3 regions of the Thalassotalea atypica genome follow, and region 1 is predicted to be linked to each of the others. Evidence: predicted binding sites of a transcription regulator. Region 1 holds the regulator's gene; each other region holds the start of a gene.
The links. The regulator LexA, encoded in region 1, represses DNA repair genes until DNA is damaged. The targets are predictions, from matches to a motif close to TACTGTATNNNNATACAGTA.
Positions count from the first base shown of each region.

Region 2: the regulator LexA is predicted to act here: its motif matches at 1,824-1,843, upstream of QUE03_RS02930 (DNA topoisomerase III).
Region 3: the regulator LexA is predicted to act here: its motif matches at 1,535-1,554, upstream of imuA (translesion DNA synthesis-associated protein ImuA).

Region 1 covers NZ_AP027364.1:254,620-257,837, forward strand. The annotation lists gene QUE03_RS01115 (alpha/beta hydrolase family protein) at 1-1,039, shown strand, start outside; gene lexA (transcriptional repressor LexA) at 1,147-1,761, shown strand; gene coxB (cytochrome c oxidase subunit II) at 2,196-3,218, shown strand, end outside.
Region 2 covers NZ_AP027364.1:630,064-633,281, reverse strand. The annotation lists gene QUE03_RS02940 (EAL domain-containing protein) at 1-518, shown strand, start outside; gene QUE03_RS02935 (hypothetical protein) at 616-1,707, opposite strand; gene QUE03_RS02930 (DNA topoisomerase III) at 1,886-3,218, shown strand, end outside.
Region 3 covers NZ_AP027364.1:2,142,363-2,145,580, forward strand. The annotation lists gene QUE03_RS09980 (M28 family peptidase) at 1-134, opposite strand, end outside; gene QUE03_RS09985 (tetratricopeptide repeat protein) at 127-1,302, opposite strand; gene imuA (translesion DNA synthesis-associated protein ImuA) at 1,561-2,238, shown strand; gene QUE03_RS09995 (Y-family DNA polymerase) at 2,241-3,218, shown strand, end outside.

The DNA.
Region 1 (3,218 bases):
AGACTATCCAGAATACTACTACTTTGACCAGCAACTAGCGCAAGTGCAGGCAGATTTAAAGGCAACTTATCAGCATGCACAGATTGATATTACCTCTTATGACCGAAATAAAGAGCGATTTATTATCTACCTGTCAGGTGAAAAATACCCAGAACGCTTTACCTTATATGATAGAAAAGCCGGCAGCATACAGCCCCTTGCGGAAGGCTTCCCCATAAAGGACAAATCCGCATTAGGCCATGTTAAAAGTTATCGATATAAAACATCTGATGATGTCGAGATCCATAGTTTTTTGACAATGCCTGCAGGTGACGCACAAAAGCCACCATTAATCGTTCTTCCACATGGAGGACCAGAAATGCGGGACGTGATGAGCTTTGATTGGATCAGACAATTTTATGCTTCAGAGGGGTTTGCCGTGTTTCAGCCCAATTATCGCGGCTCTGCTGGCTACGGCAAAAAATTTAAGAGAAGCGGTCATGGTGAATGGGGCAAACGGATGCAGGATGATATTGACGAAGGTGTTCATTCATTAATTGAAGCAGGGCTTGTCGATCCCAAAAGAATATGTGTGGTGGGTAGCAGTTACGGAGGATATGTTGCACTTTTCAGCGCAACCGTAAAATACAAGCTTTATCAGTGCGCCGTCTCATTTGCTGGCGTTAGTAATTTAGGTGATATGTATTTGCATGCTAAGGAACAAAAATCAGGTTTTAGCTACTGGCGCAAAAACATAGGTAAAACGGCGTTTGAAGATCTACACAAAATATCTCCATTTCATCTCGTTTCAAAAAAGACGTTACCGGTACTGCTTATGCATGGGACTGAAGATACTGTTGTTCCACTATTTCAATCTAAGAAGTTTTACAAGAAATTGGTCTCACTAGGGGACAAAGATAGCAAGTTTATTGAACTAGAAGGTGAAGACCACTGGTTATCAAAGGGGCAATCACGAAATAAATTCTTATTTGAATCGCTAAAATTTATCAATACTCATATCGATGAAAATAGTAAGTTGAATACAGAAGTGGGCCATTAATGACCTACTTTGAAACGATAACGACAATTAAACTCTAACGAAGTGCTTGCACTTATCATGGGCCTGTATATACTGACAGTAATGCTGTATAAAATAACAGGCTCAGGATGAAAGCACTTACCACGCGTCAGTCACAAATATTTGATCTGATTAAAGATAAAATTTCCGAAACAGGTATGCCGCCAACGCGTGCTGAAATAGCTGATTTTTTTGGTTTTAAATCCGCTAATGCAGCGGAAGAACACTTAAAAGCGCTGGCTAAAAAAGGGTATATTGAAATGCTGCCCGGCACCTCTAGAGGTATTCGTTTAGCAGAAGAATTTATAGAGGCTGAAGGTATTCCACTTATTGGCCGCGTTGCAGCCGGTGAGCCTATTCTTGCTCAAGAACATGTAGAAGAACATTATAAAATTGATGGCAATATGTTCCATCCAGCAGCAGATTATTTACTGCGGGTAAATGGCGAAAGCATGAAGGATATAGGCATTCTAGATGGTGATCTCCTTGCGGTTCACCAAACAACTGATGTTAAAAATGGTCAAGTGATCGTCGCGCGAGTTGAAGAGGATGTCACTGTCAAACGATTTAAACGCGATGGAAATATCGTATATTTGCATGCTGAAAATGAAGATTTTTCACCGATTAAAGTGGATTTAGCTAACCAGCACTTCAATGTTGAAGGTATTGCTGTTGGGGTGATCAGAGCAGCCGATTGGATGTAATGTATTAATCACAGCGCTTGGTTGTTTTTTAACCATTAAAAGGGCTTATTTTAAAGCCCTTTTTTATTATTTTTCTTTTTCTAAAGTTTTATTTTCTTCCTCACTATCTCTTCCTCTTAGAATCTTCCTGGTCAATAAAGATACAGGCTGCGTCTGTTTTTTGAGCTTTAACTCTATCTTCGTTAGAGTTTTTACTCATATGTTTTATAAGGAAAAACTTTGACTTGAATCAACAAAACACTAGACCTTGTATAAAAATTAAGTAATTCTAGAGTGGAAAATAAACATAAATAATAAGAATAGATGTGAGTGCGCTAATCTCATCTTACATCACAATTTCAACCAAAATTAAACAGAAATTACGCCCTGCGGAAAGCTGTATCTTTCGCTCTGTTTTTCTGTTTCTGTGTTAAAAAGGGTAGAGGAGATGTCGAGTGAAAAGACGTAACCTAGGTTGGCTGTTGTTGGGGAGTTTGCTTTCCAGTTCAGCTTGGGCCGAGATGGAGTTAAACCTTACTGAAGGCGTAACTGCGGTAAGTAAGGAAGTATATGATCTTCATATGCTGGCATTGTACATTTGTACAGCTATAGGTGTCATAGTCTTTGGTGCTATGTTTTGGTCGATGGCATTTCATCGTAAATCGAAAGGGGTAAAGCCTGCTGATTTTCATGAAAGTACGAAAGTTGAAATACTTTGGACGGCAATACCAATTGTTATTCTCATTGCGATGGCGGTTCCTGCCACAAGCACATTGATTGAGATGGAGAATAATGACAATTCAGATATCACCATACAAGTCACCGGCTCTCAATGGAAATGGCACTATAAGTATTTCGATCAAGACATTGAATTCTATTCTGTTCTCTCTACCCCTCGCGACCAATACGACAACCTCGATGGTCAATCAACTGAAAAAGGGGAAAATTACCTGCTTGAAGTTGATAAGCATCTCGTTATTCCAGTCAATAAAAAAGTGAGATTCTTAATCACTTCAGATGATGTTATTCACTCTTGGTGGGTACCTGCTTTTGCGGTGAAGCAAGATGCAAACCCTGGCTTTATCAATGAAGCATGGACCATTGTTGATCAGCCAGGTGTCTATCGTGGTCAGTGTGCAGAGCTTTGTGGTAAAGATCACGGCTATATGCCAGTAGTGGTTGAAGTTAAATCTGAAGCTGGCTACGCTGCATGGCTAGTTGAACAAGAGCAATTAATTGCTAAGGCAAAAGAAGCTGAAGCACAATCACTTAATGCATCTATGTCAAAAGACGAGTTGATGCAATTGGGTGAAACCACTTACACCGCTTATTGTGCTGCGTGCCACCAGCCTTCAGGTCAAGGTTTACCGCCGGCGTTCCCTGCGCTTAAAGGCAGTCCTATTGCAACTACCGGCCCTGTATCAGAGCATATTGATATGGTCTTTAACGGGAAAGCCGGTACAGGGATGCAAGGCTAT
Region 2 (3,218 bases), 380 kb from region 1:
ACGTAGCGGTTAATGTATCTGGTCGACAATGCATATCTTCAAATAAAAAACCGATTGAAGACGTGATTGCTGACACCATAGCCAAGTTCGACCTCGACCCACACTCATTGAAGATTGAGATTACCGAAAGTATGCTGTTAGAAGACAGTCAACACGTGAAAAACACCTTACAAGCGATAAGAGATCTTAATGTTGATATTTACATGGACGACTTTGGCACAGGCTACTCTTCACTGAGTTATTTAAAACAATTTCCTATTGATGTCCTAAAAATTGACCGTAGTTTTATCTGGAAAATGCTAGAAGATGATGCAGACGCCAGTCTAGTTGAAGCTATAGTAATGATTGGACGCAGTTTGGACCTTAGGCTTGTTGCAGAAGGTGTCGAAACACAAGCCCATTTAGAGCATATGCAAGCATTACATTGTGAATATGCTCAAGGTTATCACATCTCAAAACCACTCGAACTAGAAAGTTTTATCACGTTCTTGAAAAACACCGATTACATAATAAAGTAAAGTACAGTCAGAATGCATTTCTAAAGCTTTACAATAAACAATAAAGTGCTTACTACGTCAGCTAATAACACGTATTTTATCGATTGTTTTTTGAATTTTATTCAGGACATGGGGTTCCTGCAACAACAGTATTGTTGTCGATCATTGTGTTTTCCCGTACAGACAGATTTGAGTAACTCGTTCTAGCTTTGTTAATCTCTTTTATTAACGTTTCAGGTGCGTCTACATCAAGCCAAAGTCTTTCCACCTGTTCCGGGAACTGCCCTAACATGGCTAAGTAAGTTTGAGGTGTTTTAAAGGTCAGGCTAATATTTGCGCATTGACCACGGCCAAGGATTAGCTGTTCTGACTGTTCATCTCTATTAAATTCGCCTGCGGATGCTTTTTCAATATCATCAAGATTAATAACAATCATGCTCCAAAATGCTTTGTTAATAACGAGTTTATTATCATGATTTAAATAAATAGAGTAATACTTAGCCACTCGATGATTGGCGGTGAGAAAAATCACACCATAGCAAATCAAGGTTGCCACAATCACTGCTGCAATTTCACTCCAACCCATCAATAAATAATAACTCAGTACGCCCAGAACTAAGCAGGCGAATATCGACAAACCCCAATGCATAGATGAACAAGCGTTAACGTTTAGTTGGCATATGGCTTTGATATGATTTTTAGAAAACCTTGGGATCATGTAATACCAACTCGCAGGCTCCCACGCCATTGGAAGCGCTACTGCTAATTTTTTTTCATTGTCTTTATATTTTTCTAGGGTATGAACTCGGGGGTCTCCCGACAGCTTTCTCGCGTTCCAAAGTCCTTTTGCGATAGTCCACATCAAATAAAACTCAAAAATAAGCACTACCGCAATGATTGGGTACTTGATGTAAACAACAAACTCAAAGTGATGAGCAATGTCGGTTGGAAAGCTGTATCGGGCACATGCACAACTTAGCGACAGTGCCAATATCATTTTCCAAGGCTTTTGTTGACCCGCCTTAATTACCCAAAACCAATACAACAGTGGCACAACGATAAAATATCCGAAAACAGCTAAGAACAAAGGCATTAACGTGAGTAAATTACCCTGTAGGTTTATTGTCTCAGGTAAGAACTGAAAGCCACTGACAAAAATAGCTATAGCAACGACAAAAAAGTGAATTCGTTTTTTGACGGGTCTGCGCATGTCATCATCCTTAATCTTTATTGTTTTATTTGCGTCATAACAACAGTCGCAGCGTTTACCTTTTTATTACACTTTTCAAAAAATTTATTTACTCATAGCATTAACCCTCTCACTTTAACTGGATAAATAAACAGTATCAATTTATAGTAGAGATAATCTTTTTAAATGACCTAAGAACATGAATTTGTATATTGCCGAAAAACCAAGCCTGGGACGCGCCATTGCTGATGCCTTACCTAAACCCCATAAGAAACAGCAAGGGTTTATACAGACAGGTAACGGAGATGTTGTGACGTGGTGTATTGGCCATATTTTAGAACAAGTTGAACCTGATCATTATGATGAAAAATATAAAAAATGGCAGCTAGAGCACCTGCCTATCATTCCTGAACAATGGCAATTAAAACCGAAATTCAAAACAAAAAGTCAGTTAACCGTGGTCAGAAAACTGGTAAAACAATGTCACCACATTATTCACGCTGGTGATCCTGACAGAGAGGGGCAGCTACTGGTCGATGAAGTGATTGATTACTTAAATGTCAGTCAGCAAAAACGCCAAAGCATGCAACGGCTGCTGATCAGCGACTTAAATTTAGCGGCGGTAAAGCGCTCACTTACACAATTAAAACCCAATAGTGATTTTATGCCGCTATCTGTTTCTGCTTTAGCAAGAAGCCGCGCCGATTGGCTATATGGTATTAATTTGACTCGCGCATACACCATTCAAGGCGGTAAAGTCGGTTATCAGGGTGTGCTGTCAGTTGGCCGAGTACAAACTCCCGTTCTAGGTTTGGTGGTTAATCGAGGCAAAGAAATTTCCGCATTCACGTCAAAGCCTTTCTATGAGGTCAATGCAGAAGTATCAACTGTTAACAATGAAACCTTTATGGCGAAATGGCAGCCGAGTGAGGCGTGTCAACCATACATGGACGAAGAGGGTCGAGTGCTGGTGCGATCGCTGGCATTAAATGTCATTCAACGTATTGAACACCAAACAGCAACAGTAATTGAGGTCAAAAAAGAGCAAAAAAAACAAAATGCCCCCCTAACTTACAATCTTTCCTCATTACAAATTGATGCTGCTAAGATTTTTTCAATGAATGCTAAGCTAGTGTTAGATGTTTGTCAGTCACTCTATGAAAAACACAAATTGATCACCTACCCCCGCTCAGATTGTCGCTACTTACCCTTAGAGCATCACCAACAGGCAAAAAGTATTTTATCAATCATTGCTCAATCGGGGATAGCGTATGCTGAGGGCGCTAAGCATGCGGATCCGTCGATCAAATCAAAAACATTTAATAATGGAAAAGTCAGCGCGCATCACGCTATCGTACCCACTGAGAAATCACCAAGTAACACTAACCTCAATAATTTTGAAAAGAACATCTATGGGTTAATCGCCAGACAGTACATCGCACAGTTTTATCCCGCCTACTTGTACAACCATACAAGAATTTCGCTTGATATCGCCGGCGGTCGATTCTGCGCATCGGCAAATGTCCCAGAGC
Region 3 (3,218 bases), 1.9 Mb from region 1:
GCCAAATGTTTTTGTAATACTGTTTTGTCTATTTGATAGTTAGCTATGTGTAATGTGTGGGCGGCGTCAGGTGGAGAGCCTGCACAGCCCATAAGTAATAAGAACAATAATAATGAATAAAGGTCTTTAATCACGTCGTCTTAGTAAGTCTAATTTTGCGATATATTTGTCATCAATACTTTGAATTCTGTTGGTTTTAATTGCTTTTCTCATGGCACTTTGAGCTTTTTCGTTGTTTCCTGTAGCAGTATAAGCTTTGGCTAGACCAAAATAGAGTTCATGTAAGCGAGAGTCTAAGTTGATGGCCCGTTTAAAGTGTTTAATGGCTTGATATGGCAAACCGTCATACATGGCTTCATCAGCTAAAAGTGCATGGTAATAGGGATTATTAATGCGATGTTTAATAATGGCGCTGTCAATTTTTCTTGATTCGTCAAAATCACCACGCATTTCTAACAATATCGACAAGTTCGTTAAGGTGTTTAAGCTGTTAGGATCGATAGCTATGGCATGACGATAGCTTTGTTCGGCTAAATTAACGTGATCATTGAAGCGATATAAAATACCTAAATTAGCCCATGACGCATGGTATTTGGGTTCAACCTCGATAGCTGCTTTAAAATAGCGGTACGCTTCAATGTAATTTTTATCAACTAATGCCATTGCCCCTTTATTATTGTAAAACATAGCCGTTACGGTGTTTTTGCTGACGGGTGTTTTAGGGAAGTTTTGCTTTTGAATAAAAGGATCAAAGTCGACTTCTATGCCTTTGCTATCAAACAATAAGAGGCTTGATACTTGTTTCGGTCTTTTAATTTGTAAATTAACATGCCCTGACAACATGTTGTAATCACCATTGCGTACCCAGTATTCTGGCACACGAACGTCTTGAAATTCAGCATCTAAGCCTGCAAGTTCTGCTAACGAATAGGCTAATATGGTTAAAGAAATACAATTTGCGGTTTTTTGATTGTAAGCATCTTGTGCAATCATGGTGGCATTACTGCGATATGCTAAATTATTACTGTCAGTGCCAAAAATAAATTTAATCAGCTTTACTGAACGGGCATGAAAGTCTTTTTCTATAAGTACTTTACCCCTGACAGTTTTCTTAATGTCATCGGTAAGTGCAAAAATTTCCTGGGGAGGTTCTATATATACGGCCTCTTGGCCAATAAACAATTCATCTTTGAGCAATGATTCAGGGGTTTGGTTTAATTCAGTTTTATAAATCTTGGTCGTTTGACAGCCACTAACAAAGAGACAAAAGAAAACCCATCCCAATACTGGAAATTTAAGCATACTGCCCCTCTGTTACAAATTGCTCATATATTAAGCATATGACAAAATCATCAAAAAGGCTTGCCCTGCACTCTACTATTAATAATCCGTTACATAATGGTTTATTAAACTGTATTTAACCATATTGAAAAGTAAACAGTTTCATCACCTTGTATTAAATGTTGCACTGAATCTAGCCATAATTTTAATTTTCACGCTTCAGTCAGCTTGCAGGATCTTCCATTTAAAAATATACTGTAAATATATACAGGTGAACTTATGAATAAACTAATTCAAGAACTAAAGAAAAAACAGCTTGTTTGGCAAGGCTCCCGAAAAAACATTCAGCCAGAGCAAGTTCCTTCAGGCTACCGAGAAATTGATGAAAAGCTTCAAGGAGGCCTACCAAAAACAGGCATTATAGATATTGATACTGACATGGGAATTGGTGAATTGAGATTAATGATGCCATATGTCGCACAGCTGGCTCAACAACGGCTTGTCGTTTTTATTAATCCTCCTGCTTACATCAGTGCGGAGTACTTATATCGCGAAGGAATCGCCTTAGCTCAAGTCATCATCATTCAGGTAGAACTAGAGAAAGACGCATTATGGGCTGCTGAACAATGTCTAAAAAGTGGTGCTTGTTGTGCAGTTATACAGTGGTATCAAAATTTAGCGATACATCAAGTTAAACGGCTGAAAAATGCCACCAATGTCGGTGAAAGCCTTCATGTATTGTTTAAAAAACAGCAGCAATATGCTCTGTCTTTACCTGTCACTTTGAGTATGAAGTTAACGACACATAGCAAAGGGGTAAATGTTTCTATTCCTAAACGCAAAGGTGGCTGGCCTATCCCGAAGTTTTCAGTAGATATGTCTAAGCATTGGTCTGAGCTTATCGTACCATCTTCTGCGGAGAATGTTGTCCCGTTTCCAAAAGCACATGTGTTATAGAGATGACGGTATGGCTTTACTTAGATTTTCCAATATTACAGCTAGATACGCTTTATCATGTAGACAATCAAGCCGCGATTGTAATTGTTGACGGTCGTAACAATACCATTGTACAGCTCAATCATGTTGCTTTGCACTCTGGCATAACACTCGGCATGGGGATAGGCACCGCAACAGCGCTTTGTCAGCAACTGCAAATACACCCGTACAACGAACAGCTTGAGCAAGAAAAATTGAGTGAAATTGCTGATTGGCTTTATATGCATACGTCTGACATTAGCTTGGTAGAACCCAAAGGGCTATTGCTTCGAACTAACAATATGTTGGCATTATATGATGGGTTAGAGAACTACTGGCGGGCGTTAAAAGAGCATATTGTTCACTTGGGGATTCATTTTCACTATGCGACAGGGTTTACTCCTTATGCAGCTCAATTGCTGGCCAAAGCAGGAACCAATTTGATCACTCACAACCAAACCCTTGTCCTTGAGCGCATCGCATTACAGCCATTGGTAATGACAGAGTTACCAAGTAAAACAATTAAGCAGTTGACCCGAGTAGGCATTAAGCAGCTCAAAGCTTTACTTGATACACCATTAGTTGAATTAGCAAAACGCTTTGATGGTGATTTAGTGAATTACGTTGGTCAATTATCCGGACAATTTAAACACCCTGTGGTGTTTTATCAACCACCGGAATCATTTAAGCGCCATATTGAATGCCTGTACGATATTGAAAACCTTTTATGGCTAGAGCGCCCTTTGAGTATATTGTTAAAGCAATTAGAGCAGTTTTTGTTTATTAGAGGATTAGTTGCACATGAATTGCAGTTGATACTTCACCAACGGGACACCAAAGATATTTCACTTAGCTTATGTTCTGCTGCGGGTGAATACCAACAAAGCAAATGGTTGGTGCTTTTACAGCTTCGTTTAGGGTCTGTTGAGTTAGATGCACCTATTACTCGATTAACATTAGAA